Regions from separate parts of the Arthrobacter paludis genome, predicted to be linked through region 1. Evidence: riboswitches for the same ligand, from Rfam matches in the RefSeq annotation. Region 1 holds a riboswitch; the other holds the start of a gene.
The links. Region 1 has a riboswitch for guanidine ahead of AC1Q5D_RS11485 (DMT family transporter). Riboswitches for the same ligand answer to the same signal wherever they lie in the genome.
Positions count from the first base shown of each region.

Region 1 (4,400 bases):
AAGGAACGCCATGCCGGAGTGGACCGTGCGGTCCGAGTCCGCCGCCGATGTCGACGCCGTCCACCGGGTCAACGCCGCCGCATTCCCGACCCGGGCGGAGGCCGACCTCGTCGACGCCCTCCGCGCGGACCGCGGCGCGTGGGTGCCCGGGCTGTCGATCGTGGTCGAGGACGACGGCGCCGTCGTCGGCCACTGCCTGTTGACCCGCTGCCATGTCGGTGCCGCCCCGGCCCTCGCCCTGGCGCCGTGCGCCGTCGTCCCGGCCCGGCAGGGGTTGGGCGCTGGGTCGGCCGCCATCCGCGCCGCGCTGGACGCGGCCCGGGAGCGGGGCGAGCACGCGGTGGTCGTCCTCGGCCACCCCGCCTACTACCCGCGCTTCGGCTTCGCCCCGGCCTCGCGGTTCGGCATCGCTGCCCCGATGGACGTCCCCGACGAGGCCTTCATGGCTCTCGGGCTGCGCGGCGGCGTCCCGCTTCCGGTCGGGACGGTGCGCTACGCGGACGCGTTCGGGCTCTGAGCCGTACCGCGTGCGGGCACTGAGCCGTACCGCGTGCGGGCACTGAGCCGTACCGCGTGCAGGGACTGACGTACCGCGTGCGGGCACTGGGCCGTACGCTGGGGCCATGGCTGCCGACCTGTTCGCCGGACTGCCCGTCAGCGACTACGACCGGGCCCTCGACTGGTACGGGCGCCTGCTCGGGACGGGCCCCAGCTTCCTGCCGAACGAGTCCGAAGCCGTGTGGGAAGTGGCCGAGCACGGCTGGCTGTACATCGAGGTGCGCCCCGACAGGGCCGGCCACGGCCTCGCCACGGTCTTCCTCGACGACCTGGACGCGTTCACCGGCGCCGCCGCCGAGCGCGGGCTCGAGCCCGATACGCGGGAGACGTACGGCAACGGCGTGCGCAAGGCCGTCTACCGGGACCCCGACGGGAACGAGCTCGGCTTCGGCGGGGCGCCCACCGGCGGCGCGGCCGACGCTGGCCCTGCCGGGGCCGAGGCCCCCTAGATCTTCGCGAGGTAGTGCCGCATGGGCGCGTGCCGCACCGCCGTCGGAAGGCGCGGGAAGACGGCGGCGGCGCCCCGGATGGCCGCCCGGTAGGCCGTGTCGCGGCCGCGGGACCAGTGAAGCCCGAAGGCCTCCCGCAGCTGGGGCGGGAGCATGCCCGCCGTGAGCAGCCGGGCCAGCGGCAGGGCTGCGCGCGCCCACACCGGCACGTTGGTCGCGTGCAGGAGGGTGCGCCCGACCTCCGCGGCCGCGGGCGTCACCGCCAGACGGGACGATTCCCGCTCCCAGTAGGCGGCGAAGTCCCTCCGGTCGGCGGGCCACAGGCCCGCCGGCATCTGCAGGGCCGTCCCGAGCACGGCGTACTGCCGGTACAGCGCATCGGCCTCGCCGGGGGCGAGCGGCGGCAGGACGGCGTGTTGGACCAGCATCGCGGAATCGTAGAGCGTGGCGGCGACCCACCGCTGCAGTCTGGGGTCGCGGGCGCTGTAGGCGGGCGCGGCCTCCGACTGCGCGGCGGACGGGCGGGTCGGCGTCGGCCGCGCCCCGCCACGGCCGGAATGGGCGCCATGGTCCGCCCGGCGCGTTCCGCGCACCGGGGCGTGCGCCCGGTCGACCCGGGCGCGGACGCGTTGGGCCTGCTCGTCGGTGCCGTTGGTGAGCGCGTAGATGTAGCTGAGGGTGCCGTGGAAGCGCCGCATGGGGTCCTCGGCGAACCGGCTGTGCTCGGCGACGCCGCGGCCGACGGCGGGGTGGGCGATCTGCAGCAGGATCGCGCGGCCGGCGCCCGCGAGAAAGACGGCCTCGGGGGCGAGGCTGCGCAGGGGTTCGGACACGGCCATACTTCGAGGCTACCGCGCGGCCGGGAGCGGCCGGGCCCGCCCGCCGGCGCCGACCGGTGGCGTTCCCGACAGCGCCTTGCCGCCCCCGCAACCGCGTGCGAACCTTAATCCGGGCGCCGCAACAGGCCCCGCGGACGAGGGGACCCGTACCCGCACAGCGACAAGACGGGCCATGGAGGTGTTGGCCATGGCATGGCTCGTCCTGATTCTCTCCGGCGTCCTGGAGGCCGTCTGGGCCTCGGCGCTCGGCGCGACCCAGGGCTTCCGGAAGTGGAAGCCCACCCTGCTCTTCGCCGGGGCGCTCGTCGTCTCGATGGCCGGGCTGGCCTACGCGATGGCCGAGCTCCCGACCGGAACGTCCTACGCCGTCTGGACCGGGACCGGTGCGGGCCTCACGGTCCTCTGGGCGATCGTCTCCGGCCGGGAGCGGGCGACGCTCGTGCGCTCGCTGCTGCTGATCGGCCTGATCGGCTGCGTCGTCGGCCTCAAGGCGGTGGCGTAGCCGTGGCGTGGGCGCTGCTGCTGGTTTCCGCCGTCTTCGAGGCCGTGTGGGCCACCGCCCTGGGCGAGTCCAACGGCCTGACCCGACCCGGTCCGACGGCGGCGTTCGCCGTCTTCCTCGTCCTGAGCATGGCGGGCCTCGGCCTGGCCGCCAAGCGCATCCCGATCAGCGTGGCCTACGCGGTGTGGACCGGCGTGGGCGCCGCCCTCACCGTCGCGTGGGCCATGGCCACCGGGAACGAGCCCGTGTCCGCCCTGAAGGTCGTCTTCCTGGCGGGGATCATCGCCTGCGTCGCGGGGCTGAAGTTCACGAAGACCGAGCCTGGTCCCCGCGCCACCGGGGGCGGCGAGGGGGCCGGGGACGGCGCGGCGTCCGGGGCCGGAGCGCCCTCCCGGCCGGCCGGGGACCGCGAGCCGCGGCAGGCGCGTCGCTGACCTCCCCCGGCTACTCGGCGGCGGCGAGCTGCCCGCAGGCGCCGTCGATCTCCTTGCCCCGCGTGTCGCGCAGCGTCGTCGGGATCCCGGCGTCGTTGAGGCGCGAGACGAAGTCGCGGGTGACGTCCCGCTCGGACGCCGTCCAGATCGATCCCGGCGTGGGGTTCAGCGGGATGGGGTTGACGTGGACCCAGCCGCGGCCCCGTGCGTTGAGCTTGCGGGCGAGCAGGTCGGCGCGCCAGCCGTGGTCGTTCATGTCCTTGATCAGCGCGTACTCAATGGAGACGCGCCGGCCGGTCCGCCGGTAGTACTCGTGCGCGGCGTCGAGGGCCTCGTCGACCTTCCACCGCGAGTTCACGGGGATCAGCTCGTCGCGCAGCTCATCGTCGGGTGCGTGCAGGGACAGCGCGAACGTGAACGGCAGGTCCTCGTCGGCGAGCTTGCGGATCGCCGGGACCAGCCCGACCGTGGAGACCGTGATGCCGCGGGCGCTCATCCCCAGGCCCTCGGGCGCTTCGTCGACCATGCGGTGCACGGCGGCCATGACCCGCTTGTAGTTGGCGAGCGGCTCGCCCATGCCCATGAAGACGATGTTGTTGACGCGCTCGGGCTCGCCGTCCTCGCGCGCGGACGGGCCCAGGCCGCCCTCGGCGATGACCCGGTTGGCCTGCACGATCTGGTCCAGGATCTCGGCGGTGGACATGTTGCGGGTCAGGCCGGCCTGCCCGGTCGCGCAGAACGGGCAGTTCATGCCGCAGCCGCACTGGCTGGAGACGCAGAGCGTGATCCGGCCGGGGTAGCGCATCAGCACGGACTCGACGAGCGACCCGTCGAAGAGCCGCCACAGGAACTTGACGGTGTCCCCGTTGTCGGTCGTGAGCCGCTTGACCTCGGTCAGCAGGGTCGGGAACAGGGCGTCGACGAGCTCCTGCCGGCCCCCCTGGGGAAGGTCCGTCATGGCGGCGGGGTCGGTGGTGTAGCGGCGGAAGTAGTGCTGGGAGAGCTGCTTGGCCCGGAACGCGGGCAGCCCGAGCTCCTTGAGCTTGGCCTGCCGCTCCTCCAGCGTGAGGTCGGCCAGGTGCGTGGGCGGCTGGGTGACGCGGGGCCGCTGCGCGAACTGCAGTTGCGGGCGCCCGTCCGGGCCCATGGCCTGCTTCCACCCCTCGGGGGTCGGTCGCACCTGGGCGCGGCCCTCGCGGCGGGCGCGCGCGTCGAGGCCGTCGCGGGCGGCGGTTCCCGGGCGCCCGACGGCGGCCGCCTCGCCGGCGGCGCCGGCCGCGGGACGGTCCCCCGGACGCGTGCCCTCCGCCCCGGGGACGCCGCGCAGCGGTCCCGCGGAGGGGGCGTCGGGGCGTCGGGCGTGGTGCCTGGAGGTCCCGGTTCGGTGGTGGCCGTCGGCCGGGTGGAGCTCCTCGGCCGCGTGGGTGGCCGGCGCGCCCGGTCCTGCGGGCTCGTGGTCCTGGGGGCGGGGCTGGGTGGAAGTCATCCGTTCCATTGTCCCAAGAAACCCGGCGGGCGGGAACGCCGGGGCGCGCCCGGGAACGACGACGGCGAGGGAGGCTGTCGTCCACGTGCCCGCCGGGCTGTACGCGGGGTTGTGGATTCCACTTAGGCTTTC
Region 1 covers NZ_JBXAEW010000012.1:43,187-47,586, reverse strand. The annotation lists gene AC1Q5D_RS11500 (GNAT family N-acetyltransferase) at 11-517, shown strand; gene AC1Q5D_RS11495 (VOC family protein) at 624-1,007, shown strand; gene AC1Q5D_RS11490 (oxygenase MpaB family protein) at 1,004-1,846, opposite strand; guanidine-III (ykkC-III) riboswitch at 1,955-2,021, shown strand; gene AC1Q5D_RS11485 (DMT family transporter) at 2,034-2,348, shown strand; gene AC1Q5D_RS11480 (DMT family transporter) at 2,351-2,782, shown strand; gene rlmN (dual-specificity RNA methyltransferase RlmN) at 2,793-4,268, opposite strand.

Region 2 (4,400 bases), on a different contig from region 1:
GGCGCCGTGCGCCGTCGTCCCGGCCCGGCAGGGGTTGGGCGCTGGGTCGGCCGCCATCCGCGCCGCGCTGGACGCGGCCCGGGAGCGGGGCGAGCACGCGGTGGTCGTCCTCGGCCACCCCGCCTACTACCCGCGCTTCGGCTTCGCCCCGGCCTCGCGGTTCGGCATCGCTGCCCCGATGGACGTCCCCGACGAGGCCTTCATGGCTCTCGGGCTGCGCGGCGGCGTCCCGCTTCCGGTCGGGACGGTGCGCTACGCGGACGCGTTCGGGCTCTGAGCCGTACCGCGTGCGGGCACTGAGCCGTACCGCGTGCGGGCACTGAGCCGTACCGCGTGCAGGGACTGACGTACCGCGTGCGGGCACTGGGCCGTACGCTGGGGCCATGGCTGCCGACCTGTTCGCCGGACTGCCCGTCAGCGACTACGACCGGGCCCTCGACTGGTACGGGCGCCTGCTCGGGACGGGCCCCAGCTTCCTGCCGAACGAGTCCGAAGCCGTGTGGGAAGTGGCCGAGCACGGCTGGCTGTACATCGAGGTGCGCCCCGACAGGGCCGGCCACGGCCTCGCCACGGTCTTCCTCGACGACCTGGACGCGTTCACCGGCGCCGCCGCCGAGCGCGGGCTCGAGCCCGATACGCGGGAGACGTACGGCAACGGCGTGCGCAAGGCCGTCTACCGGGACCCCGACGGGAACGAGCTCGGCTTCGGCGGGGCGCCCACCGGCGGCGCGGCCGACGCTGGCCCTGCCGGGGCCGAGGCCCCCTAGATCTTCGCGAGGTAGTGCCGCATGGGCGCGTGCCGCACCGCCGTCGGAAGGCGCGGGAAGACGGCGGCGGCGCCCCGGATGGCCGCCCGGTAGGCCGTGTCGCGGCCGCGGGACCAGTGAAGCCCGAAGGCCTCCCGCAGCTGGGGCGGGAGCATGCCCGCCGTGAGCAGCCGGGCCAGCGGCAGGGCTGCGCGCGCCCACACCGGCACGTTGGTCGCGTGCAGGAGGGTGCGCCCGACCTCCGCGGCCGCGGGCGTCACCGCCAGACGGGACGATTCCCGCTCCCAGTAGGCGGCGAAGTCCCTCCGGTCGGCGGGCCACAGGCCCGCCGGCATCTGCAGGGCCGTCCCGAGCACGGCGTACTGCCGGTACAGCGCATCGGCCTCGCCGGGGGCGAGCGGCGGCAGGACGGCGTGTTGGACCAGCATCGCGGAATCGTAGAGCGTGGCGGCGACCCACCGCTGCAGTCTGGGGTCGCGGGCGCTGTAGGCGGGCGCGGCCTCCGACTGCGCGGCGGACGGGCGGGTCGGCGTCGGCCGCGCCCCGCCACGGCCGGAATGGGCGCCATGGTCCGCCCGGCGCGTTCCGCGCACCGGGGCGTGCGCCCGGTCGACCCGGGCGCGGACGCGTTGGGCCTGCTCGTCGGTGCCGTTGGTGAGCGCGTAGATGTAGCTGAGGGTGCCGTGGAAGCGCCGCATGGGGTCCTCGGCGAACCGGCTGTGCTCGGCGACGCCGCGGCCGACGGCGGGGTGGGCGATCTGCAGCAGGATCGCGCGGCCGGCGCCCGCGAGAAAGACGGCCTCGGGGGCGAGGCTGCGCAGGGGTTCGGACACGGCCATACTTCGAGGCTACCGCGCGGCCGGGAGCGGCCGGGCCCGCCCGCCGGCGCCGACCGGTGGCGTTCCCGACAGCGCCTTGCCGCCCCCGCAACCGCGTGCGAACCTTAATCCGGGCGCCGCAACAGGCCCCGCGGACGAGGGGACCCGTACCCGCACAGCGACAAGACGGGCCATGGAGGTGTTGGCCATGGCATGGCTCGTCCTGATTCTCTCCGGCGTCCTGGAGGCCGTCTGGGCCTCGGCGCTCGGCGCGACCCAGGGCTTCCGGAAGTGGAAGCCCACCCTGCTCTTCGCCGGGGCGCTCGTCGTCTCGATGGCCGGGCTGGCCTACGCGATGGCCGAGCTCCCGACCGGAACGTCCTACGCCGTCTGGACCGGGACCGGTGCGGGCCTCACGGTCCTCTGGGCGATCGTCTCCGGCCGGGAGCGGGCGACGCTCGTGCGCTCGCTGCTGCTGATCGGCCTGATCGGCTGCGTCGTCGGCCTCAAGGCGGTGGCGTAGCCGTGGCGTGGGCGCTGCTGCTGGTTTCCGCCGTCTTCGAGGCCGTGTGGGCCACCGCCCTGGGCGAGTCCAACGGCCTGACCCGACCCGGTCCGACGGCGGCGTTCGCCGTCTTCCTCGTCCTGAGCATGGCGGGCCTCGGCCTGGCCGCCAAGCGCATCCCGATCAGCGTGGCCTACGCGGTGTGGACCGGCGTGGGCGCCGCCCTCACCGTCGCGTGGGCCATGGCCACCGGGAACGAGCCCGTGTCCGCCCTGAAGGTCGTCTTCCTGGCGGGGATCATCGCCTGCGTCGCGGGGCTGAAGTTCACGAAGACCGAGCCTGGTCCCCGCGCCACCGGGGGCGGCGAGGGGGCCGGGGACGGCGCGGCGTCCGGGGCCGGAGCGCCCTCCCGGCCGGCCGGGGACCGCGAGCCGCGGCAGGCGCGTCGCTGACCTCCCCCGGCTACTCGGCGGCGGCGAGCTGCCCGCAGGCGCCGTCGATCTCCTTGCCCCGCGTGTCGCGCAGCGTCGTCGGGATCCCGGCGTCGTTGAGGCGCGAGACGAAGTCGCGGGTGACGTCCCGCTCGGACGCCGTCCAGATCGATCCCGGCGTGGGGTTCAGCGGGATGGGGTTGACGTGGACCCAGCCGCGGCCCCGTGCGTTGAGCTTGCGGGCGAGCAGGTCGGCGCGCCAGCCGTGGTCGTTCATGTCCTTGATCAGCGCGTACTCAATGGAGACGCGCCGGCCGGTCCGCCGGTAGTACTCGTGCGCGGCGTCGAGGGCCTCGTCGACCTTCCACCGCGAGTTCACGGGGATCAGCTCGTCGCGCAGCTCATCGTCGGGTGCGTGCAGGGACAGCGCGAACGTGAACGGCAGGTCCTCGTCGGCGAGCTTGCGGATCGCCGGGACCAGCCCGACCGTGGAGACCGTGATGCCGCGGGCGCTCATCCCCAGGCCCTCGGGCGCTTCGTCGACCATGCGGTGCACGGCGGCCATGACCCGCTTGTAGTTGGCGAGCGGCTCGCCCATGCCCATGAAGACGATGTTGTTGACGCGCTCGGGCTCGCCGTCCTCGCGCGCGGACGGGCCCAGGCCGCCCTCGGCGATGACCCGGTTGGCCTGCACGATCTGGTCCAGGATCTCGGCGGTGGACATGTTGCGGGTCAGGCCGGCCTGCCCGGTCGCGCAGAACGGGCAGTTCATGCCGCAGCCGCACTGGCTGGAGACGCAGAGCGTGATCCGGCCGGGGTAGCGCATCAGCACGGACTCGACGAGCGACCCGTCGAAGAGCCGCCACAGGAACTTGACGGTGTCCCCGTTGTCGGTCGTGAGCCGCTTGACCTCGGTCAGCAGGGTCGGGAACAGGGCGTCGACGAGCTCCTGCCGGCCCCCCTGGGGAAGGTCCGTCATGGCGGCGGGGTCGGTGGTGTAGCGGCGGAAGTAGTGCTGGGAGAGCTGCTTGGCCCGGAACGCGGGCAGCCCGAGCTCCTTGAGCTTGGCCTGCCGCTCCTCCAGCGTGAGGTCGGCCAGGTGCGTGGGCGGCTGGGTGACGCGGGGCCGCTGCGCGAACTGCAGTTGCGGGCGCCCGTCCGGGCCCATGGCCTGCTTCCACCCCTCGGGGGTCGGTCGCACCTGGGCGCGGCCCTCGCGGCGGGCGCGCGCGTCGAGGCCGTCGCGGGCGGCGGTTCCCGGGCGCCCGACGGCGGCCGCCTCGCCGGCGGCGCCGGCCGCGGGACGGTCCCCCGGACGCGTGCCCTCCGCCCCGGGGACGCCGCGCAGCGGTCCCGCGGAGGGGGCGTCGGGGCGTCGGGCGTGGTGCCTGGAGGTCCCGGTTCGGTGGTGGCCGTCGGCCGGGTGGAGCTCCTCGGCCGCGTGGGTGGCCGGCGCGCCCGGTCCTGCGGGCTCGTGGTCCTGGGGGCGGGGCTGGGTGGAAGTCATCCGTTCCATTGTCCCAAGAAACCCGGCGGGCGGGAACGCCGGGGCGCGCCCGGGAACGACGACGGCGAGGGAGGCTGTCGTCCACGTGCCCGCCGGGCTGTACGCGGGGTTGTGGATTCCACTTAGGCTTTCTCCGTGGATTCATGGATTTCGCCAAACGGCGTCGCGACGAGCGGCGCACCGATGACCCTCGACGAGCTCATCGGCGCACTCGGCGAGGAGTCCGTCGAGGTCCTGGCCGCCCCTCCGGGCGCCTACCCCGTCGTCACGGGAACGGAGTTCGCCGACACCGCGTCGGAACCGCCGGAAACGCCCGGGCTGCTGCTGCACGTCACGTCCGCCGATGCCCTCGGCACGGCGCCGAACGGGGGC
Region 2 covers NZ_JBXAEW010000011.1:112,809-117,208, forward strand. The annotation lists gene AC1Q5D_RS11055 (GNAT family N-acetyltransferase) at 1-277, shown strand, start outside; gene AC1Q5D_RS11060 (VOC family protein) at 384-767, shown strand; gene AC1Q5D_RS11065 (oxygenase MpaB family protein) at 764-1,606, opposite strand; guanidine-III (ykkC-III) riboswitch at 1,715-1,781, shown strand; gene AC1Q5D_RS11070 (DMT family transporter) at 1,794-2,108, shown strand; gene AC1Q5D_RS11075 (DMT family transporter) at 2,111-2,542, shown strand; gene rlmN (dual-specificity RNA methyltransferase RlmN) at 2,553-4,028, opposite strand; gene AC1Q5D_RS11085 (PucR family transcriptional regulator) at 4,164-4,400, shown strand, end outside.
Region 2: another riboswitch for guanidine. It lies ahead of AC1Q5D_RS11070 (DMT family transporter); the one in region 1 lies ahead of AC1Q5D_RS11485 (DMT family transporter).